DNA from 3 places in the Bacillus sp. WC2503 genome. Region 3 is predicted to be linked to each of the others. Evidence: riboswitches for the same ligand, from Rfam matches in the RefSeq annotation. Region 3 holds a riboswitch; each other region holds the start of a gene.
What was found. Region 3 has a riboswitch for magnesium ahead of ACUN26_RS05985 (FtsW/RodA/SpoVE family cell cycle protein). Riboswitches for the same ligand answer to the same signal wherever they lie in the genome.

Region 1 (10,150 bases), 270 kb from region 3:
ATCTCATATTTTCGGATACTATCCTCCAAGGGACTACATTCGTAGAAAATAGTTTTACACTTAACGGAACAGCTATACTTGGTGCAAATCCAAATGTAGGTGTTACTTTGCCTAACCTAGCAGCAAACGCTACTCACCTTATTTCGTTCCAAATTCTTATTAATGATTCATTCTCGCAAGAATCAATTACAAATCAATCCAATACAACGTATACAATTCAACCAGATCCAGGGCAACCGCCTATTACTGAAACATCTACAAGTAATATCGTCATTACAAATTTCGTGCAAGCACAATTGACAATTACAAAAACATCCAATCCAACAACTGTAGATATTGGTGGAACTATACTTTATATTTCTGAAGTGAAAAACATCGGTAATGTTGATGCAATAAATATTATTTTCACAGATTCTATTCCAGCTGGGACTACATTCGTTCCCGATAGTGTCACAATTAACGGTGTCCTGCAGCCAGGTGTAAATCCAGAAAACGGAATACCGATTGGAACAATTCCAGCAAACAGTTCCAAAACGATACTATTTCAAGTGCAAACAAATAATCCACCTACTGAAACTGAAATTGTAAATCAATCTTCAGCAACTTACCAATATGTAAGTATTCCTACAGCTCCACCGGTGAATCGCTCTGCAAATTCTAACGTTGTTACAACATCACTTCAAAATGCAAATATTATTTCTGTCAAAAGCGCGGATGTAACTTTCGTAGCAATTGGGCAAACTATTACCTACACAAATACACTACAAAACATAGGAACCGTTCCAGCTAACAATACCGTGTTCATTGATAACATTCCAGAAGGTACTATATTCGTCGAAGATAGCTTATCAATAAATAATGTGATTCAGCCTGGAGCAAATCCTGAAAACGGAGTAATTCTTGGCACGATACAACCAAATGAAACAGTCACTATTTCATTCCAAGTACAACTTACAAATATACCTGAGAACAATACAGTCATTAACATTTCAGACACTTCATATGAATACCAAATTGACCCTAGTTCTCCAATTATTCAGCGTAGATCGTTATCAAATGCAGTAAACACGGAAGTGCGGACGGCTAATGTTCGTGCAATTAAATCCGCCAATAGATCCATTACACGCATCGGTCAAATCATCACATATACAGTCGCAGTTACAAACGCTGGTACAGTACCTATTACAAATACTCTCCTAATTGACGCGATTGCAGCTGGCACCACATTCGTTCCAAATAGCATCCTTGTAGATGGCATATCAAGGCCTAATGAAAATCCAATTACTGGAATCACCCTTAATATTATCCTTCCAAATAATACGATTATCGTTACATTCCAGGTAAATGTAGTCTCTACACCTTCTCAAAATAACATTAATAATATCGCCGTCATCCACTATGAGTATCAACCAGACCCAAGCTTACCACCAATTTCAGAAACGACCTCCTCCAATACTACAAATATACAATTTATTGATGCTATTCTTATCGCTACAAAATCCGCTAATACAGTATTAGCTAATATTGATGAAACCATTGAATATACAGTACTCATTCAAAATAACGGATCCACTACAACTAACTCCATCTTTTTTACAGATACTATAGAGGATGGAACAGTATTTATTCCAGAAAGTGTCATAGTTAACAATACTGTACTTCCTGCAGCAGACCCGAATATCGGCTTTTCCATTCCTAATATCGCATCAGGTCAAATGGCTACAATAATATTCCAAGTTTCCGTTACGAATTTACCAGCTGTAAATCCAACACCTAATACTGCAAACATCGTCTACGACTTTATTTTCAACCCTGACTTTGCACCAATTCAAAAATCTACTATTTCCAACACTACTTTCGTTCAAATTAATGATGCTGATATCGTTTCACTTAAAACTGTTGATTTGACTTCTGTAACGATTGGTGGCATTTTAACTTATACAACAACTTTAACGAATACAGGAAATACGGATGCTACTGCTGTTGTATTTACAGACAACATTCCTGATGGAACAACCTTTATAGACGGTAGCGTTTTAGTAAATAACATTCCACAGCTTAACGCCAATCCAAGTACCGGTATACTCGTAGGAACGATTGCTCCTAACATTTCTATCCCAGTCACATTTTCTGTTACAGTCGTAGCTCTTCCAGCTAGCGGCCATGTTCAAAATCAATCAACTTCTCGTTATACGATAAACGGGGAAGAACAAATATCGAATAGTAACATTACCTTCACTGAAGTTATTTCTGCTAATGTAATTGCGACAAAAACAACACCTCTCCAATATGCTGACCTACAAACTATCATTCCTTATACAATTTCCATCATAAATAACGGAAATATACAAGTGGAAAACATTATCGTTACAGATATCATTCCAGCAAATACGAGCTTTATAGAGAATAGTGTTATTGTGAATGGCAACGCTCGTCCAAATGACAACCCACTTAACGGTATACAAATTGATAGCATTCCGCCTAATACGACAGCAACTATTCTATTCCAAGTACGGGTTACTTCCATTCCGCAAACAAACCCAATCTCTAACACGAGTACAATTCAATATGAATACACAGTACCAGATCAACCACCTATTACCGAAACTATTATTTCATCAGCTGCCGTAACAGAAATTCATCACGCGAATTTAAATAGTAATAAAGCTGTTGACCTTGCATTTGCAACGGTCGGTGATACGTTAACGTATACGATTACCCTAAATCAAACTGGTAATGTTGCAGCAAATGATGTAGTTATTCAAGATATTATTCCTCAAGGTACTACGTTTATTGAAAATAGCGTCATTGTAAACGGAGAAACTCTTCCAGGAGTGAATCCAGTAAGCGGCATACCAATTGGCACTATAATGGTAGGTGGAAATGCTATCGCTTCCTTCCAAGTAACTGTAACTTCTATTCCAACACCAAACGAACTACACAACAACGCAATTACTACTTTTAACTATATAGTCAACCCAAATAACATCCCTGTTACAAATACGACTACAACAAATACCGTCACAACTACTGTCCAAAATGATAATGTCATTGCCATAAAATCTGTTGGTGTAACAAATGCCTTACCTGGTCAAACTTTAACGTATACAATTACGATTACGAATAGCGGTAATGTAACGATTGAAGACCTTCTTGCCAGAGACACCTTACCAATAGATACGACTTTTGTTGTTGGTAGTGTTACGATTAACGGAATCAATCAGCCTAATGAGAATCCTGAAAATGGTATTACATTAGGTAATCTTGCTCCTAATGAATCTGTTATTATTACGTTCCAAGTGACAATATCTTCTTCTACTCTTCAATCTACAATTAATAATAATGCTTCTGTTTCCTATACCGTTATCATCGATCCAACAAAACCACCTATTACAATTACAAAACAAACAAATACCGTTACAACGACAGTCATTGATCCGATGGTTCGCATTGAAAAAACAGCAGACAAATCTATCGCCGTTATAGGAGATATCATTACATTCACATTAGCGGTATTTAATCACTCCCCAATCCCGACAATCAGTACTTCTGTTGTAGACAGTATTCCAGCTGGTACAACATTTATAGAAAACAGTGTAACAATTAACGGTACTCCAGTTCCAAATGTTCGTCCAGACACTGGTATTAATATTGGTTCTTTATCTGCAGATACAGTAGCAACTATAACATTTCAAGTTCTCGTAACTTCTATTCCTTCAAACAGTACAATTATAAATTCTGCAATAGTTACCGCTGCTTTTCAATTGACACCACAGGATCCAATTATTACTTTCATTGTTAATTCAAATATTGTTCGTATACCAGTTCAATTTGCAACTGCAACAGTCACGAAAAATGCTTCCGTCAGCTCAGCTTATTTAAATCAATATTTTGATTACACGGTGCGTATTACGAATACTTCCGAGATTTCACTTTCAAATATCTCGTTACAAGACACCATTCCAGCAGGTTTACAATTTATAAACGGCACTGTCTTCATTAATGGGGAACGCTCGCCATTAGCGAACCCGAATATCGGTTTCCTAGTTGCTACTAATTTGGAACCGAACGAAACAATTATCGTGTTATTCACAGTACAAGTGATAAGTCCACCTATTCATAATGAATTTAAAAACACAGCAAACGTTTCTTTACAACTTCAAGTCTCGCCTACCGATCCACCAATTACAGTAACCGTTACAAGTAACGAAAACATCGTCACCTTTATTCCAGAAAATCCAGATGACACACTACCAAATTTTAATTGTTTCTTTGACGGTGAACGTTTCATACGCATTACTCCTCGAAATATACGAAATTACTTTTGGACTTGGATTTGGTGGCGTTAATCAAAAAAGAAAAAGCTTGTAGTTCGGATAATATACAAACTACAAGCTTTTTTCATAAACAAAATTATCAATTACTAGCAGCACTATATGCTACATGTCGTTTCTCAATCCGTTCTTCAATTTCTTTCATATTCTCTTTATTAGTTAGTAGGGATTGTTTATTTTCTATTAATAATTGTTTAAAGGATTTTCTCACTTTTTTTCGCATGTTTATTTTCCTCCTTGGGGGATGGTTTATATAAAAGATAACTTGAAACTTTAATCAATGAAAGGATGTACCCTCACTAATTATTAGCCTACATCAATCGGGCCTTTACAGGGAGTTACTCTTCCATCATCACTCTTTATTCAGCGATAATATTGATATAGAAGTCCCACCGCCCGTTAATGCGGGATAAGGATTTATCTGTGTAGACTTATAATAATTGATTGTTGTGAAATCCATTTGAACTTCACATGAAAATTCCGTTTATTTTCTGACAACTTTGTGAACAAAAAAAGAAAGACCGATTCATTCTAAATCGGTCTTTCTAGTATTTATAACATGTTTATTAATATTTCAGGTCTTCCCCAATTCATTTCGTTACATACAAAGCGTAGTTTTTCTTCGTCCATTGTGTGTAACCCTTCTTCTAACGAACATGAAATTGGAACTTCACAATGAATTTGCGCTAATTGTAAAGAGATATTTAAATTCTCTAAATCACTTTCAATTTTTGTACGCTGCGCTTTCGTTAATGATGCTATATTTTCTAGTACTGCCGATACTGTGCCGTATTCTTGAATAAGCTTATACGCTGTTTTTTCACCAATACCTTTTACGCCTGGATAGTTATCACTCGTATCTCCCATGAAAGCTTTCGCATGGACAATTTGCCAAGGTTCTACACCTTTCTCTTCCATGATTTTTTCCGGTGTGTAATACTCGTAATTTCCAATTCCTTTACGAAGAAGCATAACTGTAACATTCGTATCAACAAGTTGAAGTAAATCTGTATCACCTGTCAAAACATAAACTTCTGCTTCATTGCAATATTGTTTTGCAAGCGTACCAATACAATCATCCGCTTCATAACCTTTCATGCCTATTACAGGCATAGATAATTTCGCAGTCATTTCTTGCACTAAATCAAATTGCGGAATTAATTCTTCTGGCGGTGCTGCACGATTTGCTTTATAATTCGAGAAAGATTCCGTTCTAAATGTCGTACTTCCCATATCCCAGCACGTTACAATGTGCGTTGGTTCGATTGCTTGTGTTGCTGTTAATAAATGCTTCATATAACCATGAATCCCGTTCGTCGGGGTACCATCTTGTCGTTTCATAAATTGTCCGTAGACACTTGTTGCGTAAAAAGCACGAAATAATAGTGCCATACCATCAACTAATAATACTTTTTTCATAATTCCTCTCCTACTAACAAAAAATAATAACCTCACGTTATCACGTAAGGTTATATAAATAGATTACCATTCTACGTTTTTTCAACTTTGTCTATTATACATTGTTTTTATATATTTAGCATCATTAACACATTAAGACGTTCTACTGCAACAAGTATGAAGTATTCCTGAATACGTATTTTTACCTGTTGAAACAACTACAGCCTTTGCATTTCCACCAATAATATTAGTACCTTTAAAACATACATTTTCAAGTTCAAGTGGATTATAGTCTTTCATCCGTTTTAATGGAATAAATCTTTTACGTTCAAGGTGGTAGCAACTTTCAAATTTCTCAACATTTGCATCGTTCCCTGTCAACACAGATTCATTTACCAATAAATCATTTGCATAAATGATACGTACATCTGCCGGTACTATATCACCTTCTGAAAGAAAAATCATATCTCCTGGTACAAGTTCTTGTACTGGTAACTTCATCATTTTCAGTTCGTTATTTAGCCCTGTACTACTAGCACATTCTACTCTAGACACAGTAATTGTTTCACATTGCAATTGATCACGCACATGTTGTTTTGAAAAACCTGGAATCATTCCACTTAACTTCATTATTACTTCTGCAATACGCGCTCTTTTTGAAGTCAATTCATTTCGACCGTATACTTGAATACGTTTTTGCGCCTCTTTCATAGATAATCCGTCTCTTGTTGTTTTAAAATACGCAAATACAGATTTTACATCTCTTGTTGCAATTTCAATCAATAAATCTTTATTTTTTTGAAGCATTGTTTGTTCTTTCATTGATTTTTTACTTTGTTTATATGACGTGTTACCCACAGTTTTGTTTACATATAACATATTATCGTCTCCTCCTTTACAACATAGGAAGAAACGCTTTGTTTCTCAATTTATCCACTTTACCGTGAAAGTGTCTAGCGCTTAATTATGTATATAAACGCTACATTATGATAAATATAGAGGGAGGAACAAGTCGTTTCCTGCCTACATCATATATTTTTGATTTGAAGTATATGGGTAACGGAACCGAGTCAGAATTTGACATGCTCCTCACCTCCTCGTTTATTTTTATAGTTTATATTATGAAATGACTCATAGATTGGTAACAAAAAAGACCCTTACTCATAAGAGAGCAAAGGTCATTGCATACACAAATAAACGATTCCTAATATAATTAGAAATCTACGGACCTCTCCCTCGCCGAGTTTTAGCACTGTATAGCATAGGTTCATTACCAGCTACGTTAAGAAAAACCTTAATTCGATCATTCCTGTTGACCCATTGGCGTCTCTCGACATTTTTGGGCAGTAGCATTTCTCTATACAGGAGCCTCACCTAACAGAGACTTATTTTAATTACATAGAAAATGTTACTCTTATTTAAAATAGATGTCAACACTTTGTATGGAAACTTTTCCTTATTACAGAAAAGCCCTCTCTGTTGTTAGCCTATTTTCTCATATATAGTACAAGTTAGCGAACAAAAAAAACTTACGTATAAAACGTAAGTTTTTAGTAAGTTACACAACCAGCAATTACAATACCAATTGAAAGTGATAAAAACATAAGAAACAGGCCGACTGCTTGATTATCTTCTTCAAGGCTTTTATTTATATTAAAGCGTGGTGTAAGCCACTCAGCTAAATAATAAACAATAATTTGGGCCAAAATACCAACCGCTCCCCACGAAACCATATCCAAAAGTGAAATGGAATTAGCGGCCGTTGAATATAAAACGATAGCTAGCCCGAGTACCCTTCCTCCAAGTACATAACTGACCGCTTTGTTACCCTGAGCCATTAACTTAAATTCTTTCACTTTCGTTGTCACTTCCATAAGGAACAAACCTATACATAAAAGTACGAGTGATACTGCTAAATATAGTAAAAAATTAATCATTTATTTTCCCCCTTCGTAATACCTACTGGTAAATAATAAGATTCATTTCCTGTAATCTTTTCCCCAGCACGTATACCGATACTGCTCGCTTTTCCAGCGATTAAAAACGCCCCAAACACATACGATAGTTTCTCCACTCCTTTTTCAGTTTCCAAACATACAACTGGAAGCTCTATATACTTTTGAAATATCGGCAATGACGTTTTATATGTTTCATGTGCATTTCGAATCATAATATTCGTGTCTTTATCGCGAATTGTAATTGTGTCACCTTCCCTACCAAACGAAGGTTTTTGAACGAAAGAACCTTTTCCTAAAAATAAATCTGGTTCTAAATATGTAGGTAGCATATATTCTTTAACCCACTGTTGTTCCTCATTTGTATAAAAAGCCCCTTCTTCTGCTAATCCCCAAATAAGACACTGAATTGATTTTGGCTGAAGTAAAAAGGCAGACAAAGGATTTATAATAAAGAGATTTCCGTCTTTTACAAGTTGCAGCAGTTCCACACCTACCAAATCTCCTGTTTCAGGATCTTGATCCTCAATTAAATCTTCTATCGGATACGTTTGGCGATATAAAACATCAATCTTCGCCCCATCTTTATCAACTAGAGCATCTTTCGTAATTCTAAGTTCTGACATTGGCACTACTTTATTTTCAACATGGCATAACTGACTTAAATACATAGTCGTATTCCAATCCTCAATATGTTCATGATGTGCTGTAAAAACAACATTTGGATTGTCTAATCCCTTTGTCGCTTCCATTACAGCTTTCGTAACACCAGAAGATAGTAATCGTTCTTGATCCGAGTTTGGATCATCATAACCTAGGTTTTCACAAACTTTTCCATTCATTTGAAAGCATTCCATAATAAAAGTTGGTGTATCACTATTAAACTCAAGCATTTTAATTTGGTTATCAACCGTTATAACGAAATCAAATCGTGAAATAACAGATTCAGGATATAATCCTATCATTCTAATGAATGATAAGCTCGCAGGAGGAAAACCAAGCTCAAGAAGCTGTTCGTCACTTAAATTTCGCAAAAGTCTAGCAGTCTTAAAAAATATTTTACCCATTCGTTCAGTCGCTAAGTGTAATTGTTCCAAAGTCTGATTTGTTATAGAAAAAACATGAAACAAACTATATTCACATTCATATAAATCCGACCAAAAATTCGGATATTTTAAATAAAATTCTTTTCGATCCCTTATGTATTGCGACATATTTTAGCCTCCAAATCCTCCCTTTGAACCGCTTCCAATTCCACCTTTAAATTCAGCAGACGATTGATACGATTTAAACGCCGATGAATTTTTAAAAGTGGATTTATTTTGATAGTATCGCCCACCATAGAAATAATGCCCACGATAACCTGAACTACTATCATCACACTGCCATACCCCAAGTTCATCATCCCAATCCCAATCAGAACAACTATTATCATTCGGTTTTGGGGGAAGATCTTGTGCGCAACCAAATAAAGTGCCAGTCATTAAAGACGTTACGACACCACCTACTAGCCATTTCGTTTTTGTCACCTTCGCACTCCCCTTTTTAAATTCTATTCCTATTATATAGGATGGCATGATAAAGTAGAAGAAAAAGGAAGAAGAGGGTAACTAACTGTTACGATTTATTTAACCGATTATAACCAATGTTAATTAAATATATCAGTAAGCCCTGCTAGTCAAGTGATTGGCTAGTAGTGAGGGTTAACTGCGGGCAATCCCTAAAGCTGATTGAACTACAACGTGGCTAGAAATAGCGAGCGTGAATGTCGCGAAAGCAGAAAAAATCAATCAGATGATGCAAGGTTAAATCCTAAACATTAGAACAATGGGTCTTCCGCCTCGAATCATCTAAGTCAAAAGTGATAAGATGAACGTTCAACGACTATCTCGTATAACTGACGAGAGTACATCACAAGCCTATGGTGCTGGAAAAATCCTCTATCCCTAAAGAGATAAACATATAGTCTGCGCTCATGTGAAAACATGAGAAGTTCATAAGAGAACTGGCTAAGGAATTGCGCCCTTAGTTGAACGAGATAAATTTAATTAAATCTATCAAACCTCATTGAATATACCGAACATACGTACTATTGTAGGTTCAATGAGGTAAGAATAATAATGAAATTTTTACGAGTTAGTCAAGTATCAAAATTAACAGGTTTGCATCCGAGTAGTCTTACGAGAATGCTGGTGGAACACGCTACTATTCAGAGGAATCCATCTTTCATTATCTAAAAGGTGAGTGTCCGAATAATCGCACAGTAAAGGAGTAGGCTTCTGATGATATTGGCGAAGAAAGTCAGACTAATTCCAACGCCTGAACAAGAACAAGTGCTTAGAAACCATGCTGGTGCTGCAAGATTTGCTTATAACTATTGTAAAAGAATGAGTGATAGATACTATAAGCTATTTGGAAAATCTGTTTCACAGTTAGCTTTACAGAAACGATTTACAAAGATCA
Region 2 (10,150 bases), 2.3 Mb from region 3:
TTCTTCTGTATGCTCAATAACAGCTTTATCTATTAAATTTTTCAATCCAGTTTGATAGAAGCTATTTAAATATGCAAACTGTAATACACGATTGCATGGATTACCAGTAGGATCTAAATGTCTAACAAGAACAACTTTATCCTCTGTCAATGTCCCAGTTTTATCTGTACAAAGAATGTTCATCGCGCCTAAGTTTTGAATAGAATTTAGCTGTTTTACAATAACTTTTTGCTTAGACATGTTCACAGCACCTTTAGCTAAATTAGCAGTTACAATCATTGGTAACATTTCAGGTGTAAGACCAACTGCAATAGCGATAGCGAAGAAGAAAGCTTCTTGCCAATCACCTTTTGTGAATCCATTAATGAGAAGGACAATGGGCGCCATAATAAGCATGAATGTAATTAAGAGCCAGCTTACTTTGTTTACACCTTTATCAAAGCTTGTTTCTGCGCGCTTCCCGATTACTTTATTCGCTAAAGAGCCGAAATACGTATCGGTACTTGTTGAAACGACAACAGCTTTTGCGCTACCACTTACAATATTCGTACCCATAAAGCAAAGGTTTTCCATATCGAGTGGATTGAAATTTTTTTTCATATTTTTTGGTAAGATATGCTTGTTTTCTGTATGGTAGCAGTTTTCGTATTTTTCTACAGGAAGTGCTTCCCCGGTTAATGAAGACTGATTAACAAATAAATCTTTAGCCGATAAAATACGCACATCAGCTGGAACGATGTCACCGGCTGAAAGTGAAATAATATCGCCAGGTACAAGTTCTTCAATTGGAATTTCTATTGTATAATTTCGATTTAAATTCGTTACGTTTTTTGTTTCGTGTACAAATCCATCTATTCTAAAGACGCTCGCGGTTGTTCGAACCATCGCCTTTAATTTATCCGCGGCTTTTTGAGAGCGGAATTCTTGTAAAAAGCGAATCGTTGAACTTAGAAGTACCATTACAGATACGACAATTGTTCCTTGCATGTCATCTGTGAAAAAAGAGAGCGCTCCAAGAGCTAATAAAACAAAAATAAATGGATTTTTAAATGCCAGCAGAAATTGAATGTACCACGGCAATGTTTTATTATGAGCAATTTCGTTCGGACCATATAAAGAAAGTCTACGGGACGCTTCTTGTTTAGAGAGTCCATTTTCTGTAGTTTCTAGAAGTTTTAATGCAGAGTTTATATCTTGTGTTGCAACTTCCACTAATACTTTGTTATTTGTTTGCATGCTATCTTGATCGTAAGCATGCTTTGTTTCTTGTCTTTGAAAATTAAACATCGGTAGTTCCTCCTTTGTCATGAAGGAGGAAACAAACTGTTACTCGACTATTTAAAATTAGGAGGAACAGCTTCTTTCCTACCTACATGATGAAATATTAACGTAAAACATATGGGTATCTGGGCCGAATCATCACTTGCCACTGTTCCTCACCTCCGTCCAATTTAATAGTTTCTGAATATGCTATGTTTGTTTCATAGTCAGGTGCATAAAGACATAAAAAAGACCTTTACTCACAACGAGTAAAGGTCTGAATTCACAGTTGAAAAACGTCCACACGAAAGCCTGTTAGTAAACATAGCTAAAAACAGTTTTTGTGTATGACAAAATACATGCACCTCTCCCTCGTTGAGTTTTAGCACTGTATAGCATAGGTACTGAAACCAGCTACGTTAAAAAAGGCCTTCATTCCGACCTTTCCTGTTGACCCATTGGCGTCTCTCGACATTTTTGGGCAGCAGCGTTTCTCTATACAGGAGCCTCACCTAACAGAGACCATATTCAATTACATGTTGAATGTTAGCACTGTAAAATCGTAGTGTCAATATCTTTTTAATCTGTTTTTTTGAAAAATCAAATAGATTTATGAAGGGTATATAGTATGAAATAAGTTGTATTTTTTGAGAATAAGTTGGAAAAATAAAAAATAATGAATATAAATAAAAAGCACTCATTACAGTGCTTTTTATAATAGATTATGAGATTGTAGGATTTTCAAAAATAACAATTTCTGAGTTATTTGTTGTTGAAACGCGTTGTGCGTAATATGTTAAAGCTGAAGAAATATATGTTGGTAATGTCTCATTTGTATGTGATGTTGTATATTCATGGATTAATTCTTTTAAAGTCGTCCATTCTAATTGTGCTGGGTGATCAGACACGAAAGAACTTACCCAGCGATCAAATGAAGATGAAAAATCAGTTTGTAAACGAAATACTTCTTTCATAATAAAACGCTCCCTTAAAATGTAGTACAATCATTTTACCACAAAACACGAACGATAGCTAAATTTTTTGAGTATAACGTTCGTGTTATATAGTTGTCTAGATGATTGGTTATGTAAATTCAATTTGCCATTTGAAATAACATTCCGTAAGATGAAAGATAGATTATATAAAGAGCTGGAGGAAAGAAAGTGGAATTTGTATTTTTAGGAACTGGTGCAGGTGTTCCTTCAAAAGGAAGGAATGTTTCAGCAATTGCTTTGCAGTTGTTAGAAGAACGAGGACAGACTTGGTTATTTGACTGTGGCGAGGCGACGCAACATCAAATACTACATACGTCTGTACGTCCACGCCGCATTGAAAAAATATTTATTACGCATTTACATGGCGATCATATTTTTGGATTGCCGGGTTTATTGGGTAGCCGTTCGTTTCAAGGTGGAACAACAAAATTAACAGTGTACGGACCAAAAGGAATTAAACAATTTATTGAAGTGGCATTATCAGTAAGTACGACACATGTGAAATATCCACTTGAAATCGTTGAGATAACAGAAGAAGGTACTGTGTTTGAAGATAATGAGTTTTATGTAGAAACGAAAAAATTGTCACATGGCATTGAATGTTTTGGATATCGTATTGTAGAGAAAGATATACAAGGTGTTCTTTTAGTCGATAAATTGCTCGAAATGGGAGTGAAACCAGGGCCAATCTTTAAGCGTTTAAAAGATGGAGAAGTAGTTGAATTAGAGAATGGTACGATACTAAATGGAAAAGATTTTATCGGTCCGCCTCAAAAGGGAAGAATTATTACCATTTTAGGTGATACACGATATTGCGAAGCGAGTAGAGAGCTAGCACAAAATGCTGATGTACTTGTTCATGAAGCAACTTTTGCGGCAGACGATGAACAACAAGCGCATGATTATTTTCATTCCACATCTAAGCAAGCTGCGAGCATTGCACTTCATGCAAATGCGAAACGATTAATATTAACTCACATTAGTTCTCGTTATCAAGGAGATACATATAAGGAATTATTGAAAGAGGCACGAGAGTTATTTCCTAATACAGAAATAGCGACAGATTTAAAATCATTTCCAGTAGAAAAATAATGATTTTTGGAAAAATGGTAACATTAGGTTACCATTTTTTTATGTCTAAAAAATTTTAAAAATAAAACTGTTATTATTTTATACTTAAACTTGGATGATACAGAAACTTAGAATGGTTTGAATATATAGGATAAAAATACGTAATAATGATTATTTAGAAAAACTGTTATATAAGTCAGATGACATACAAGTAATACAAATAGCAGAAAGGGACTTTTATTCAGAACTTTTAAAATTCAACAAAAGTAAGCGTTTTATAAAAAACAAGCTATAATGAGGGCAGATTACAATTTATTATAAGTCACATGCATATTAGTCATTGTCGTAACAAGTGAAGTTGACTAAAACATGAGAGAGTAATATGGAGATTATAATAGGAAAGATATCATTATTTGTACTAAGTCTTTTTTACTTTTTAGCTAAACGGTATGATTAGCTAGTGTAGCTGTTGCAAGTGGTTTAGTAGAAGCTTTTTTAATAATAAGTTGGTGGGGATTTAATTGGTATACCACTCTTTAAAAGAGTTCAGAACATCAGCAGGTAGTCTAGGTTGAGTAGCGGGTGCAAATTTAGTTGTATTAACAATGGTTATATCACCTGTTTATGCTATGCTTGCAATGGCTTCTGTGTTAAACTTTGGATTGCTACCAGGATTTATTGCTGGTTATCTTATATCGTTTTAAATGAAAGTAATGCTATATTTCTTATGTATTATGGTATCTGGTATTATTTCAGGATATTGGTTCATTTTATTCAAAAACTATCCAATTCGTACAGCGGAACAAATTCGTGGTAGAACTGGAACAGCAACAAATGTGGCAGCTTAATAAAATAGTAGAATAAATTTTTTTCATAGAGGTTTAGGGGGAGTTATGATGAAGTACCGCTCAGTGTTTGATATTATTGGTCCGGTTATGATTGGTCCATCAAGTTCACATACAGCAGGCGCGGCAAGAATGGGGCAAGTTGCTCGTCAGCTGTTTCGTCATGAGCCAGAGAGAGTTAGCATTTCATTATATGGTTCATTTGCAAAAACATACCGTGGTCACGGTACGGATGTAGCGCTAATCGGTGGAATACTTGGATTTGAAACAGATGATTTACGTATTCCAAGTGCGTTAGATATTGCAAAAGAACGCGGGATTGAAGTGGAATTCATTGAAGAAGATGCAAATGCTCCGCATCCAAATACAGCGAAAATTCGTCTGTATAAAGGTGAAGAGGAAATTGAAGTTGTTGCTTGCTCAATTGGTGGCGGTAAAATTGAAGTTGTAGAATTAAACGGATTCGATCTTCAATTAACAGGCACGAGTCCAGCACTACTTATTGTAAATAACGATCGCTTTGGTGCTATCGCAGCTGTAGCTTCCATTCTTGCGAAACACGAGATTAACATTAGTACAATGAGCGTTTCTCGTAAAGAAAAAGGAAGAAGAGCGCTTATGGTCATTGAAACAGATGAATTGTTAGCAGATGAAGTGATTGAAGAAATAAAAGGGCAACAAAATATTTGTCAAGTAACTATTATGGATTAATTGCAGGGGGGACACACCATGTTTCGGAACGCAGCGGAACTAGTGGCGCAAGCTAAAGAACAAAATGTAAAAATCGCAGAAATTATGATTCAATGTGAAATGGAAACAAGACATATTTCACGTGAAGAAGTAATTGCTGGTATGGAAAAGAACTTAGTCGTGATGGAACAAGCAGTAGAACGTGGTATTCGCGGCGTGAAATCACCAACTGGTTTAACTGGCGGTGATGCTGTAAAAGTTCAAGCGTATATGAAGAGCGGAAAAGGCTTATCTGGAGATACGATTTTGGACGCAGTGAGTAAAGCTGTTGCAACAAATGAAGTAAACGCGGCGATGGGGATTATTTGTGCAACACCAACAGCAGGTTCTGCTGGAACAGTGCCAGGTGTACTGTTTGCACTGAAAGAAAAATTACAACCTACACGTGAAGAAATGATTGAATTTTTATTTACAGCAGGAGCTTTCGGTATGGTAGTTGCGAATAATGCTTGTATTTCTGGTGCGGCAGGAGGATGCCAAGCAGAAGTTGGTTCAGCAAGTGGAATGGCAGCGGCAGCAGCAGTTGAGATGGCTGGTGGAACACCAGATCAAGCAGCTACAGCGATGGCAATTTCATTAAAGAATATGCTTGGTTTAGTGTGCGATCCTGTTGCAGGACTTGTAGAAGTACCTTGTGTAAAGCGTAATGCAGCGGGTGCTTCAAATGCGATGATTTCAGCGGATTTATCATTAGCTGGTGTAACGAGTACAATTCCATGTGATGAAGTGATTGAGGCAATGTTTAGAATCGGACAAACGATGCCAGTAGCACTTCGTGAAACAGCTGAAGGCGGGCTTGCAGCAACACCGACAGGTCGTCGTCTACAAGAAGAGATTTTTGGAAAGAGTAATAACTAAAAGTATATGATGATAAAAAATGGAGCTCAAGTAAGATTGAGCTCCATTTTTATTTTTCTTTTGTGAGTTGTTCTAATGTTTTTCCAAGATCATGTGATCGTTTCGTTGCCTGTGTAATACAAGAAACGAGTGCTTGTTGAAATTTATTTTCCTGTAATACTTCAATGCCTGCTTCGGTAGTTCCGCCAGGAGATGTAATTTCCTTTCGCAAAACAGAAGGGTGTTTTTCGCTTGCTTTTAGCATTTCAGCAGCACCAATCATCGTCTGAAGAATAAGCGATTTTGCAACATCTTCTTTTAAACCAATTTTTTTTGCGGCGTCTTCCATCGCCTCTACTACGTAATAAATATAAGCTGGTCCACTTCCAGACAATGCAGTGACAGCATGCATATCTTCTTCCTCTACAACAGAGACGAGACCGACCGTTTCAAATAAAGATTTTGCAGTTTGAATATGTTCCGCTGTTGTATGTTTTGAAGGCGAAATAGCGGTAGCTGATTTTAAAATAGCGGCAGATGTATTTGGCATTGCACGAATGATCGGAACGTTTTTTTGAAGTAGGTTTCTAATCGAGTGAGTAGAAACACCTGCTAATAGCGAAATAATAAGCAAATCCTTATTTATATATTCTTTAAGAGGGGTAAGCGCTTCTGCAACATCCTTTGGTTTCATTGCTAGAAAAAGAATATTTGTATTAGCAAGTAGTTCTTTTTTGTTATGCGTACCTTTGACACCATATTTTGTATGTAGCTCTTGTAACCTTGTCTCGTTAGAACGATTACTTACGGTAATTTGTTCTCCTTTAACTACATTTGCGTGTAACAATCCACCAATAATCGCTTCGGCAATAGAGCCTGCACCGAGAAAGGATATGTTTTGAATAGACATGATGTTCCTCCTTTAAACTTGGTTAGAAATACTTATAAATGTACATACATTCGGTTTTTTATAGAAAACACCTCTTTTTATCTGAAAATAATGACAAATTTATGTAGAAGTTGTAAACTGAAGAAGTATTCATTTTTGAACCGGAAAGAGTCAGGGGGGCTAAGCATGACGGCGATTCACCGAATGGAGATTCCTGTGCCATTTGCAGTTGAGACTGTGAATGTGTTTTTAGTTGAGGGGGAGACATTAACATTAATTGATACAGGGACGAATACAGAAGAGGCAAAAAATGCGTTAGAAAGTCAATTAGGTGCATTAGGTTATACGATAGAAGATATTGAAACGGTAGTGATTACGCATCATCATGCGGATCATTGTGGACTTTTAAATATATTTTCTGAGAAAACGAATATTATTGGACACCCTTGGAATGAGCCGTGGATCACGCAAAATCCAGAGTTTTTAAAGCGGTATCATGAGTTTTTTAGAGAGACAGCCTTGCAGTTCGGTGTTCCAGCAGCATTTTTGAATGACGAGGCATTATTGACGACAAGGACACTTAAATATTCTTGTAATAGATCGTTAACACATACTGTGAGAGAGGGGGATCGTATTGATTCTTTACCTGGGTTTACAGTAATTGAAACCCCAGGCCATGCTTCTACTCATATTTCTTTATATAGAGAATCCGATGGGATATTAATTGGTGGGGATGCTCTCATTAGTCATATTTCTTCAAATCCAATATTAGAACCACCATATGAAGGGCAAACGGAAAGAGCACGTCCATTGCTACAATACAATCAAACGTTAAAACGTTTAAGTGAAATGAATATTTCACGTATTTTATCAGGGCATGGGGAAGATGTTCTAAATGTGAAACAACTTATTGAAACGAGGTTACAAAAGCAAGAAACACGTGCATTTAAAGTACTTGAGTTATTAAAGGAAAAACCGATGACAGCATTTGAAGTATGTGTGAAGCTATTTCCAGTATTATATAAAGAACAATTGCCGCTTACTATCTCCGAAACTGTTGGACAATTAGACTTTTTAGCATATAATCAACAAGTGATGATTGATGAATCTTCGCAACAATTGATTTATTATGCAAAGTAGGTGACAGCAATGACAGGACGCTTACAAGAAAAAGTAATCGTCATTACAGGCGCTTCTAGTGGAATTGGAGAGCAAGTTGCAATGCAAGTTGCAGAGCAGGGAGCGATTCCAGTATTAATGGCTCGAACAGAGGAGAAACTACAAGCGTTAGCAGACAAAATAAAAAAAACTTATAATACGCCTTGCTATTATTATGTATTAGACGTAAGTGAAGAGACGAAAGTACAGTCTGTTTTTTCAAAGGTATTACAAGAAGTGGGACGTATTGATATATTGGTAAACAATGCGGGTTTTGGTATTTTTAAAACGTTTGAAGAGGCATCAATGGATGAAGTAAAGGATATGTTCCAAGTAAATGTATTTGGACTAGTAGCTTGTACGAAAGCGGTATTACCTTATATGGTAAAAAGAAATGAAGGACATATAATTAATATAGCTTCACTTGCTGGGAAAATTGCAACTCCGAAATCGAGTGCGTATGCAGCAACGAAACATGCCGTATTAGGGTTTACGAATAGTTTGCGCATGGAATTATCGAATACAGATATTTATGTAACAGCAATTAACCCAGGACCGATAGATACGAACTTTTTTGAAATAGCTGATCAATCTGGTACATATGTAAAAAATATGGGACGTTACATGTTAAAACCAACATATGTAGCAGAACAAATCGTAAAGGCGATGCAAACGAAAAAACGTGAAGTGAATTTGCCGAAGTGGATGGGAATGGGGCCTAAGCTCTATGCGTTATTCCCTGGTTTATTTGAACGTGTAGCAGGAAAATCATTAAGTAAAAAATAGGAGATTTCCATATGGAAATCTCCTATTTTTTTTATTTTCCAGTCACATAATCGTAAACGGTATCCTCAATTGCCTCGTATACGTCAATTTGATTATTCGAATGAATAATCATTTGAATATGTTTTACTAACATTTCCTGATCCTCTTTTGATACAGGATTGCATTGATATTGCTGAAAACTTTTTATAATCATTTTCTCAATTAACTTTTCGTTCATATTTTTCTCCGCCTGTATGTACGTATGTATTGTTTTATTGTACTTGAAGTGAAATGAAAAAACTACCATGCACTATTATTGTATAAAAATTCGGTTGAGTATATTGTTTTTCTAGTAAAATTAAGTTTTTTTATTTTTAAAAATTTATAAATATTTAATTGACTCTATAAATATACAATATTATAATCATACTTAATCTAAAGAATCAATATGAGGAGGAACTTATGAAAGTCGCAATTATTGGAGCAACTGGATATGGAGGTATTGAATTAATTCGGTTATTAGAGCAGCATCCGTATTTTTCGATATCATCTCTCCATTCTTTTTCGCAAGTTGGTGAGTGTATAGCGAATGTATATCCACATTTTCGAAATATCCTTGTCCATACGTTACAAGAAATTGATGTGGAGGAAATAGAGAAGGAAGCAGAAATTGTATTTTTAGCAACCCCAGCAGGTGTATCGGCAGAATTAACTCCAAAATTATTACAGGTAGGTTTAAAAGTAATTGACCTATCTGGAGACTTTCGTATGATAGATCCCTCATCATATGAACTGTGGTATAAAAGGCCAGCTGCACAAGAAGAAATTCTTAGGAAAGCAGTATATGGGCTAAGTGAATGGAAAAGGTCTGAGGTTCAAAATGCAGATTTAATTGCAAACCCAGGATGTTTTGCTACAGCTGTATTATTAGCGATAGCGCCGTTAATGCGTAGCGGCATAATTGAAGAAGATTCCATTATTATTGATGCGAAATCAGGAGTATCTGGAGCGGGCAAAACGCCAACAACAATGGCTCACTTTCCTGAGTTATATGATAACTTACACATTTATAAAGTTAATCAGCATCAGCATATTCCTGAGATTGAGCAAATGCTTGCAGAGTGGAATAGTGAAATGAAGCCAATCACGTTTAGTACACATTTAATACCGATATCACGGGGGATTATGATTACACTTTATGCGAAAGTGAAAAAGGAAATGAAAATAGAGCAGCTTCAAAAATTGTATGAAGAAACGTATGAATACTCAGCTTTCGTTCGAGTTCGCTCTCATGGAGAATTTCCAAGTCCGAAAGAAGTAAGGGGCTCAAATTATTGTGATATTGGGGTAGCTTACGATGAAAGAACAGAAAGAGTTACGGTCGTTTCTGTTATAGACAATATGATGAAAGGTGCGGCTGGGCAAGCGATTCAAAACGCAAATGTATTAGCGGGATTGGAAGAGACAACAGGTTTACAGCATATGCCGCTTTATCCATAAGGGGGACATGATGATTAAAGTAGCGTCTATTACAAAATTAGAAAGTGGTTCAATTGTAACGCCGAAAGGCTTTTCGGCAA
Region 3 (10,150 bases):
AGGCTGTGGACTTTTTAAATTATCCACAATATAAAGATTTATTTTCTAAAGGATTATATGATGCAGATTATAATGCAGAGTTTAACGATGGTGGTACAGGAATAGGTGGCGTTTTTAAAGGCGGATGGAAATCTCATTTTTATGATCCTGATACTAAAGAAAATTATAGAGGAGAAACAAATCCAACGGCTCTTACACAAGGTAAGAAATACTTTTATGAATCTGGAGAACATTTACGAAATAAGGACTATGAAAAAGCTTTCTATTACTTAGGAGTAGCCACGCACTACTTTACAGATGCTACTCAACCTATGCATGCAGCAAATTTTACCGCAATTGATACGAGAGCTATAAAATATCATAGCTACTTTGAAAATTATGTTACAACCATTCAAAATCAATTTGCAGTCAATACTGGAGGGAATTATAACAATTCTCTATCTACACCTGAAGAATGGATTGATTATGCAGCTCGAGTAGCTAAAACTGAAATCCAAAATATTACTAATGATAAAACATTTAAGTATTATAATAGTGGTAAGGCACAATTGTGGCAAGAAATGGTTACCCCAGCTGTGCAGCGGAGCTTAGGAGAAGCTCAGCGTAATACAGCAGGTTTCTTAAATCTTTGGTTTAAAACTTTTACTAAAAATGTGAAAGCTCCAAGTATAGAGACTGCATTAATCTATGATATTGAAGGAAATGTCATAGAAGCAGGGAAAAACTATTATATCGTACCAAGTGAATCTCCTTATCAAGGTCTAACTTTTGAATGGTATTTAGCAAATCGTTACGATTATGTCACACTTGCAAATAAAGAAAACAATGCTTTATTTGGTACACCTATAGAGTTTGAATTCTACAAAGAAAATGATGCAAAGCTACACCACGGAGAGAGTATATATCTTCGCATGAAGCACTCAAATTACGACCAATTCCAATATTTAAATTGGTCCAATTATTCTAGTTGGATTCACCTTGCTCAAAAATCTGATAGTTTAGCTGATTTTAAAATTAAAATTAACCTGGATAATCCTACAGAATATAATATTTTTACAGATGACTATCCATTAAATTATGAGAATATAAATGCAAAGAAAAATTGGATTGTACTAGGTGAAAAAAAACAAAAACCTAGCTCATGGAAGTTTATCCCTGTCAGATAACCTAAAAAGAAAAACACTCGTCCTTAATCAGAACGGGTGTTTTTCTTTTTAGAAATTATAACCCAGAAATTTAATGTTAAAATTTTATCGTTTTCCGAAAGAAGACTTCTTCCTCAAAAATGAGAAGGTGTGAAATACCAATTTTAGATAATCAAAAATTAGAACATATAAATGAAATAGTTTGTTTTGTAATTGCTGAAAATAAGCAAGTATACAGTTCATATCAAATACAAAGGATGTTCCAATCGTATAACTTGTTTGGGGATTTATTTCATGATTTTACATTTGTAACCATCCACGTTTTTTGAGCTCTTTATACAAATTACTCACGTGGCACCCCATTTCCTTTGCAATATCTGGATAATTTACTCCTTGATTATATAAAATTATTGCTTGTTTGCACTTTTCATCCCATTTTTCTTCTATCGTTTTTACTTTTGTCGATCTCTTTCTAAATTCTTTTTTACCCAGCGTAATAAGTTTTTTTCCTATGTCGCATTGTTCAATACAATACTGTTCTACATCCGTTTGATATTTACAATTTTTACAATATTCATCCTGCAAACGTATTATTTTTACTTTTTTCGCGACCGCTCTCATATCGTATTCACTCCGATTTGATTTATATATATCATAATTTTACGAGCGTACTCTTGCAATTTACGTTAATCTCACAATTAATTCCAGTAAAAGCTCTACCAATAGTCTTATTCCCTGTCCTTTCTTAGCAAAATTTCCTGTTGGCAAATATCATTCCACTTTAATTTCCTAAAGGGTAATTTTATTTAGAATTGTTAACTTGGAACTGATAAATATCCAAAAATGAATGCATTAATAATTCTGTATTCCTAGAAGAATGATAGTAGCCATCACTATCTTTGAAATGGAATAAATTACTAGTACAATAACTAAATGAAAGGAAAATAAATCCAAACAACAGGTTTTATTTGCTTTTGTAGGCATTCTAACAATAGGAGGTGTTTCGTCTGTTACAGGTTGCCCGCCAATCTGTAGTAAAGCTTTACTTAAATGTTTTCTCTTGAAAACTGTATTTTAAATGTACTCTATACGTAAATTGATTCATTTTTTGCATCCGTATTCTTTGTTTCGTGTATCTTTTGCCTTGTCTTTAATGCTTTATATTTTCAATGATTGCTTTTTCTTTTGATTTAATAATTTCTATCTGATATATATTACTATTAACTTCCTAATATTTTTATGCTTATCTATATAATAAAAAGAATTTTAAGAATTGAGACCAGCCAATTATATATATATTTTCTCAGCCATTATGAATGCTTCATCCCTTGCCACGGATTTTTACAATGTTATATTTTTTTTACTGTGTTTATTTTATTGTTTAGCAATAATTCTAATGAAAAAACAACAGATTGATTTACGGAATCAGTCTGTCCAAAACGAGAAAGAATTCATCCATTAAAAATAGAATCTTATATTGATAATCATATATTATGATTATCAAACTTAATTTTATTGAAAATTGAAATATTAAGTAGTATTCCTATTGCTATTAAATTAACCATTAAAGAACTTCCACCAAAACTTACAAATGGAAATGGGGTACCCGTAAGAGGAAGTATTCCCGTAATACCGCCTAAATTAACAACAGATTGCATACCAATCATACAGCCTATACCAATTGCTATAAAACTTCCAAAGGGATCTTCACATAGCTGTGCAATTTTTAGTGAGCGAAGAACTATAGCTAATACTCCGGTCATTATAATGAATACACCAATAAATCCTAATTCTTCAGAAACGATTGCCATTATAAAATCAGTATGTGGTTCTGGGAGATAACCAGTTTTTTGAATGCTATTTCCGAATCCACGTCCAATAATTCCTCCTGAGCCAATGGCAATAAAAGAATTTACAAGCTGATATCCATTCCCTTGTGCATCAACAAAGGGATTGAGAATCGTAGTAATACGTGTCTTTTGAACTTCTGACAAACTAAATTGAATCAAAAAATATAAAATAGGTAACCAAAAAATAGAACCGAGTATAGTTCTTTTAATTAATAGATTTATATTTATTCCCGAGCAAAGAAATATGCTACAACCTATACCTAATATTAAAAGAGCAGATCCTAAGTTTGGCTGTTTATAGATTAGGAAAAAAATTGTAGCTAAAAAAAATAAAAGTTTTCCGCCCCCAAACCAAGTTTGTTTAACTGGTCCTTGTCGCAATGCAAAAAAACGGGCTGTTACAAGTATTGTTCCTAATTTAAGAAATTCAGCTGGCTGTATTCCAAAGATCCAAGATTGAGCATTATTTACGACCTTTCCTTTCCATAAAACCATAATTAACAAAAAAATTCCCCCAATCATAATACAGGTTGAGACTATTCGTTTTTTCCATATTTCATATGGGAGAATAGCACAAACTATTAGCCCAATTGTTCCTAAAAATAGCTTTGTTAATTGAGAATCGACAAAGTGCCTACTGTTATAACCGTAATGTTGAACAGCTACAATGGAGCTCGCGCTATACATCATGATAATACCTAAAGTACATGTTATGAATAGAGGGAGGAGCAATAGATAATCGAGTTTTAATATTTTTTTCATTTTTATATCCTCCTGATTTACATTAACACTTAATATTACATTTGCTAATGAATAGAATCTTGTTCTCACCAATTAATAAATAGTATTTTTGTTTTGAGAGATCCTATCGCTTACACCCTGTTTTCTTACGTAAAAATCCCCCTAGTTACATACTAGGGGGATTTCAAAATGGCATGACTAAATAAAGCTTTTCTCCCCCTAGTAGAGCTTTGGCACTATACAACGTAAAGTAATGGAAATTCATTACTTAGCTATCTTAAGAAGAGCCTTAATCCGACAATTCCTGTTCTACCCATTGGCGTCTTTCGACATTTTTGGGCAATAGCCTGTGTTTGTATAGGAGCCTCACCTAACAGGTTTAGCAATATAAATTTTATGTGTTAGTTTCGTGTAGCCAGCATAAATACTTTTTTTTTGCTTGTCAAGTAAACGTATTGCTAACTTTATATTCTTTATTGCTTTATAAATCTTTGAGAAATGATTTGAGAAATTGTATTTAATTGTCTCATATAGATACATATTTGCGACTTGGAATGTATAATTTGATTAAGTAGTTTAACCATATAAATTTGATAAACAGTAAAGAAGATATTAATCATAAAATAAGATTTTTTGAAGAATGTTCTTTTGAAGTACGGTATGACTAATGATGTAACTTCTGCTATAAAGTTACAAATTAATCATAAACAATACGTTTCTTATACGAAATTTCATATGTTTTATAACGTTTTTTTGAATTAATTGTATTTAAATTTCAAATTTGTAATAGAATCTAATTACATTTCTCTAAAAAAGAATTTTTTATGAATCAAATCGAAAGTTAGTTGACAAATATTAAATTCTGGTTTAAATTTTGAAGTAATTCAATAATCTTTGTTAGGTGAGGCTCCTGTATAGAGAAACGCTGCTGCCCAAAAATGTCGAGAGACGCCAATGGGTCAACAGGAACGGTCGGATTAAGGCCCTTTTTAATGTAGCTGGTTATAAAAACCTATGCTATACAGTGCTAAAACTCAACGAGGGAGTGGTATACGATTTGATAGAAAGGCACCTCTGGGATTTTTGCAGAGCTGTCTTAATAATCATTTATTTGTATTGTAAAAAAACCTTACTCCTTTTTGAGTAAGGTTTTTTTGTTTAATGTTATTTATTTTTATCTTGTCTATATTCAAAAAGGAGGTAGTTCTTAATAAATTGCTTGCAATGTAACTATTAATGCTCTAATCAAAATTTTAGACAGATAAAATAATACAAAACCACTCATGAAACTCTAGAGTCTCCCTTAGCAATATGAGGAGGAGTTAACATGAAGAAATTATTAAATGAATTACTTGTAACCCAAAATGATTTGGATGCAGATAAAGTTTTACGTCATCCGTCGTATGATGTTGCGCAAGAAATAAAACGGTTTTCAATTGAAGATCAAGTCATATTACTAGATAAGATTCCTGTATTAAAAAGCTCAAAAATTCTTCAACATTTGAGTATAGAAGAAAAATATAATATCTTAATTCACTTATCTGAAAACAAAGCTAAAAAATTACTAAATTTACAACCGATTGATGAAACAGTAGATCTACTTCTTGCGGTTCATCCGGAAAAACAAGCTCAATTAATGGCGTATCTAAATAAAATTACAAAACATAATGTAAAAAAGTTAATGGCTTTCAAACCTGAAACGGCAGGAAGTCTTGTCACAAGTGATTATGTTGCAGTTAGAGGGAATTGGTCAGTAAAAATGACATTGAAGTACATTAGGGAACATTCTGAAAATGTAGAATCAATTTCTTATATTTATGTTCTTGATAGTCATGGTTATCTTAAGGGAATCGTTTCCATACATGAATTATTACTAGCAGCAGATGAAGAGATATTATCTAATATCATGATTCGAGAGGTGATTTCAGTACCCGCTGAGGTTGATCAGCAAGAAGTTGTAAAAAAGCTACTGAATTATAATTTAGCGGCAATACCCGTAACAACAGCAAATAATGAAATGATTGGTATTATAACATTTGATGACGTAATGAATGTTATGGAAGCAGAGGCTACAGAAGATATCCAAAAGTTAGGTGGAAGTGAACCATTAAATCAATCTTACTTTGAATCTAGTATTTGGAGCATTTTCTTTAAACGCCTACCATGGTTATTGCTTCTTTTTGTTGCTGAAGCATATACAGGTACAGTACTAAAGTATTTTGAAGACGAAATTGAAACAGTAGTTGCCCTTGCTTTCTTTGTTCCATTATTAGTAGGTACTGGAGGGAATACAGGAACACAGGTTGTAGCAACAATTACTCGTGCAATCGGTATTGGAGAGGTGAAATTTAAAGACATTTTCCGTGTAATGAAAAAGGAATTTGCAATTGGTATGCTTCTCGGACTTGCACTTGGGGTAGCTGGGCTCATTCGTGCTTATATGTTAGGGGTTGGAACAGAAGTTGCACAAGTTGTAGCAATCACTTTATTATTTATTGTTATTTGGGCTTCGCTTGTCGCAGCTGTTTTACCTTTAATTTTGAGAAAATTTAAATTAGATCCTGCAGTCGTTTCTGGTCCATTTATTACAACATTTGTTGACGGAACAGGATTAGTAATATATTTCTTGGTTGCAAAAACGTTATTAAATTTGTAAATATACACTGAAATAAATACGAAATGTAGAATAAGTATTTTGCCTTGCTTGCTAAGACATAGTGGGGAACTCGGGAATAAGGAGAACAAACACTTTTGTCTTTAGGTAAATAATATTTTAAAGGATTCATTGAATGTAATTAATGCCGGAGGATAAAACTATGAAACATCTAAGAAAAATCTTCAAACGAATTTTGCTCCTTCTTTCTATTTTCATGCTTATTGGCATAGGAATATTATTTGGTACTAACTATGGCCGAGATTTTCGTGTAACAATTGCTGGGAGTATACTAACTTCTCAGCATCCACAATATGCGAAATATACATTCCTATCCCAAAAGGAACTAGATAAATTACAAGATAGAATTAATCATCCAAAATGGTTAAATAGTGATGAGAATATTTATAAAAAAATAGCAGGAAAAAGATTAGAAGAATTAAAAAATCAGCCAATAAAAATTGACGTAGAAACGATTAAAAGTAACAAAGATAGTCGCTTTCTTTTCGAAGGAAAATTAGTCACTATTAGTAACCCTTTCAATGTTAAACTTGTTAGCCATCAAGGAACACAGGGCGATAAAAGAGGAGAAAAAATTAGCGTAATGGCAAAACGTAATCATGCACTTGTTGCTGTGAATGCAAGTGGATTTGCCGATGAAACAGGAAGGGGTGGAGGAAATATTGCAACTGGAATAGTAATAGAAAATGGGAAAGCAATTGATACAAATATAGATAAAAATACCCCTACAATTATTACGGGCTTAACAAAGTTTGGACAAATGATAACAGGGAATTATTCTACCCAACAACTTTTGGATAAACAAGTCGTTTCAGCAGCAGGATTTATGCCACAGTTAATTGTTAATGGAGAAAAAATGATTACAGAAGGAGACGGTGGTTGGGGCTCTGCTCCCCGAAGTATTATGGCGCAAAAAGAAGATGGCACAATAATGTTTCTAGTGATTGACGGTAGGCAGACACATAGCATAGGAGCTACGTTAAAAGAGTGTCAAGATATTCTATATGAAAAAGGAGCAATAAATGCAATGGCTATGGATGGAGGTTCTTCTGCTACGCTATATTTAGGAGGAAAGGTTATAAATTCACCTTCTACATTATCCCATGAAGATCGTTATTTACCGAATGCTTGGATAGTAACAGCAAACCAAAAACAAGAAATAAGGGTGACAATAGATGGGGAAAAAATAGATACTAAAAAATCAGATGAATTTGATGCAAATATTTCAACTGATTTATAAATTCTTAAATAAATGAAGGTTTAATTAAAGTTTAAAAACTAACATACAAAGAGTGTAATAAAATTGAAAGTTTTATCATTTAACATTCATTAAAGAAAAGCGTATAGAGATACTCAATCATATGGAAAATCTCCAAGAAGTTAAAAGAAGGATAAATAATGTATACAGCTTACACTCATATTCAATTATATGCTTTTAATCTTATAGTATTTGCTACAGCTATGTGAAATGGACAACCTGTAAAAATAATTGTTGTGATCAGATGAGTAAAGATTAATGTGCAGAGTGAATTAGAAATCATACCTGAAGACATTTCATCAAACATCAAAGCAACACATTAGTCGCTTTGATGTTTGTAATGATAAAAGGGTGATAAAAAACATAAACAATAGGTGTATCAAGCAAAGGGATAATACACCTTAAAACTACATTGTTAAACAACATGCGTCATCGTGTAGTATATCTTATTTATCTTTAATTATTTTAGGTTCAATATTACATCTTATAAATCGTTTTTTCTATGATTTCCTAATTTCCAACTCTCGTCTTTTTATTCAATCATAATTACTATTTTAAGGATGTTAAAGTAACTCCAATACTAAACGTAAAAGGAATAATAAAAGGCATATGGCATTTTGTGTCACTCTTTTTTACACTTCATAACAAATAAGGATAAAAGAACAAAGTAAGTTATGCTTTTAACCTTTACTGATAGGAGAAAATGTTTGTATAGACCCACATACTTATTATTTGGTAATGTATGAAAGAAATTAAAATGATGAGATATAGACTTATAACTAAACAATTGAATTAAACAATAATATTTTGAAACAAGAGTAAAGTTAAGGTGGGGATAACTATGAATGCTAACCCAAAAACGTCCTTATTGGCAGCATGGATTAGTGTAATTAGCAATATATTTCTGACTCTCATCAAAATTATAGTCGGTTTACTTTTCAAAAGTCAGGTATTATTAGCCGATGGGATTCATAATGCTGCCGATGTTGTAGCATCCGTAGCCTCATTGGGATCAATGAAAATTTCAAACCAGCCAGCTGATGAAGATCATCCTTATGGACATGGTAAAGCAGAAGTTATATCATCAGGAATTGTAGCTGTGATTTTAATTTTAGCGGCTTTATTTATGGCTTATGAATCGATAAAGTCATTATTTGAACCAGCGACAGAACCCCATATAATTGCTTTTATAGCAGCGATTATTTCATTAATATGGAAGCAAATTTTATATGTATACACAATACGAATTGGTCGAAAAACAAGAAGCAACGGGCTTATAGCAACTGCTTATGATCATCTTGCTGATGTTTATGCCTCAATTGCAGCTGTAATTGGAATTGGTATTGCTTTGATAAACAATATCTATTCCATTCCATATGCAGCTTATGGGGATCCTTTAGCCGGTATTATTGTTTCTTTTTTCGTATTAAAGTTAGCGATTAGTATGGGGAAAGAAGCAATATATATATTAATGGAAGGTGGTATTCCTACCGAGAAATGTAGTGAATATAAGAGAGTAATTCAGGCCCATCCTTTTGTAAAAAGAATTGATAGAATGCGCGCACGTGATCATGGTCACTATGTATTAATTGATATTAGAATTAGTGTTCCGGCACATTTAAGCATCCAGCAAGGACATGATATTTGTAGGGATATAAAAACCACTATTATAAATCAGAACCCAGAAATATATGAAGTACTAATTCATTTAAACCCATGGTATGAGGAGAAGTAGGTTTAATGAATTATAGATAGATAGATATAAGTAAGTAAGTAAGTAAGTAGTTAAACCGTCCTTTTTAGATATTGGAGAATTGGTCGACTTGTATAATGTCCATAATTAAAAAACATTTATAGTTATGAGTACAATACATCTCAACTACATTATTTATAGAAGAAAAAACGTCCTATTAAAATATAGGACGTTTTTATCTATGATTTACTAATTTCCCAACCTTCGCATGTTTTCTCTAATTCAATTACAATTACCTTTTTAGAATCTTTTTTATACAAAGCATCAACAAAATCTGAAAGATAAATATCATTGAGGGGAATGAATTAATATATGAGGGTTCATTTTCAATATTTAGCTCTCAAATGAAGCAACTTTAGTATTCAATCAAAAGTCCATTGTCTATGAAACAACTAAATTTTTAAACGGCTTTAATAGACATCTACCATTTACATAGACGGATGTCTATTGTATTTTTGGCGGCAAGATTAAATAGCTTTTTTGTTACTTTACAATAAAGTATACTTAATATTAGTAATTCATGTAATTAGGAGTGGTTTCTATATTTAGAGAAAATACAAAAAGGATACTTCTGTCATTAGTAACAAATCCAATACTAATAATTGTATACGGGATTTTTTGTTATGAGTTGGCCTTATACTGTCAGTACGGAAGAATGAATTATAATATTTACATTTTGTTATTATGTATAGTACTTTTTATATCCATAACTACATTTACTACAATGCG

Region 1: linked by a shared signal. The riboswitch ahead of ACUN26_RS04660 (P-type ATPase) and the one ahead of ACUN26_RS05985 (FtsW/RodA/SpoVE family cell cycle protein) in region 3 are both predicted to bind magnesium.
Region 2: linked by a shared signal. The riboswitch ahead of mgtA (magnesium-translocating P-type ATPase) and the one ahead of ACUN26_RS05985 (FtsW/RodA/SpoVE family cell cycle protein) in region 3 are both predicted to bind magnesium.

The regions. Positions count from the first base shown of each region.
Region 1 is NZ_JBQYMD010000001.1:856,826-866,975, reverse strand. Features, by position in the region: gene ACUN26_RS04675 (DUF7507 domain-containing protein) at 1-4,349, shown strand, start outside; gene ACUN26_RS04670 (FbpB family small basic protein) at 4,417-4,557, opposite strand; gene ACUN26_RS04665 (5'-3' exonuclease) at 4,887-5,753, opposite strand; gene ACUN26_RS04660 (P-type ATPase) at 5,886-6,611, opposite strand; M-box (ykoK) riboswitch at 6,956-7,121, opposite strand; gene ACUN26_RS04655 (DUF350 domain-containing protein) at 7,283-7,669, opposite strand; gene ACUN26_RS04650 (glutathionylspermidine synthase family protein) at 7,666-8,901, opposite strand; gene ACUN26_RS04645 (hypothetical protein) at 8,905-9,216, opposite strand; gene ACUN26_RS04640 (RNA-guided endonuclease InsQ/TnpB family protein) at 9,970-10,150, shown strand, end outside.
Region 2 is NZ_JBQYMD010000001.1:3,386,544-3,396,693, reverse strand. Features, by position in the region: gene mgtA (magnesium-translocating P-type ATPase) at 1-1,287, opposite strand, end outside; M-box (ykoK) riboswitch at 1,620-1,787, opposite strand; gene ACUN26_RS17320 (DUF3932 family protein) at 1,983-2,234, opposite strand; gene rnz (ribonuclease Z) at 2,424-3,347, shown strand; gene ACUN26_RS17310 (hypothetical protein) at 4,031-4,174, shown strand; gene sdaAB (L-serine ammonia-lyase, iron-sulfur-dependent subunit beta) at 4,223-4,882, shown strand; gene sdaAA (L-serine ammonia-lyase, iron-sulfur-dependent, subunit alpha) at 4,901-5,779, shown strand; gene proI (pyrroline-5-carboxylate reductase ProI) at 5,829-6,668, opposite strand; gene ACUN26_RS17290 (MBL fold metallo-hydrolase) at 6,834-7,787, shown strand; gene ACUN26_RS17285 (SDR family oxidoreductase) at 7,797-8,591, shown strand; gene ACUN26_RS17280 (YqzH family protein) at 8,623-8,808, opposite strand; gene argC (N-acetyl-gamma-glutamyl-phosphate reductase) at 9,033-10,070, shown strand; gene argJ (bifunctional glutamate N-acetyltransferase/amino-acid acetyltransferase ArgJ) at 10,081-10,150, shown strand, end outside.
Region 3 is NZ_JBQYMD010000001.1:1,124,272-1,134,421, forward strand. Features, by position in the region: gene ACUN26_RS05970 (zinc dependent phospholipase C family protein) at 1-1,166, shown strand, start outside; gene ACUN26_RS05975 (helix-turn-helix domain-containing protein) at 1,446-1,766, opposite strand; partial or broken gene ACUN26_RS05980 (ISNCY family transposase) at 2,128-2,310, shown strand; gene ACUN26_RS05985 (FtsW/RodA/SpoVE family cell cycle protein) at 2,630-3,757, opposite strand; M-box (ykoK) riboswitch at 3,945-4,121, opposite strand; M-box (ykoK) riboswitch at 4,623-4,790, shown strand; gene mgtE (magnesium transporter) at 5,064-6,392, shown strand; gene ACUN26_RS05995 (phosphodiester glycosidase family protein) at 6,553-7,650, shown strand; gene ACUN26_RS06000 (cation diffusion facilitator family transporter) at 8,510-9,403, shown strand; partial or broken gene ACUN26_RS06005 (DUF4878 domain-containing protein) at 9,601-9,690, opposite strand; gene ACUN26_RS06010 (WD40/YVTN/BNR-like repeat-containing protein) at 9,954-10,150, shown strand, end outside.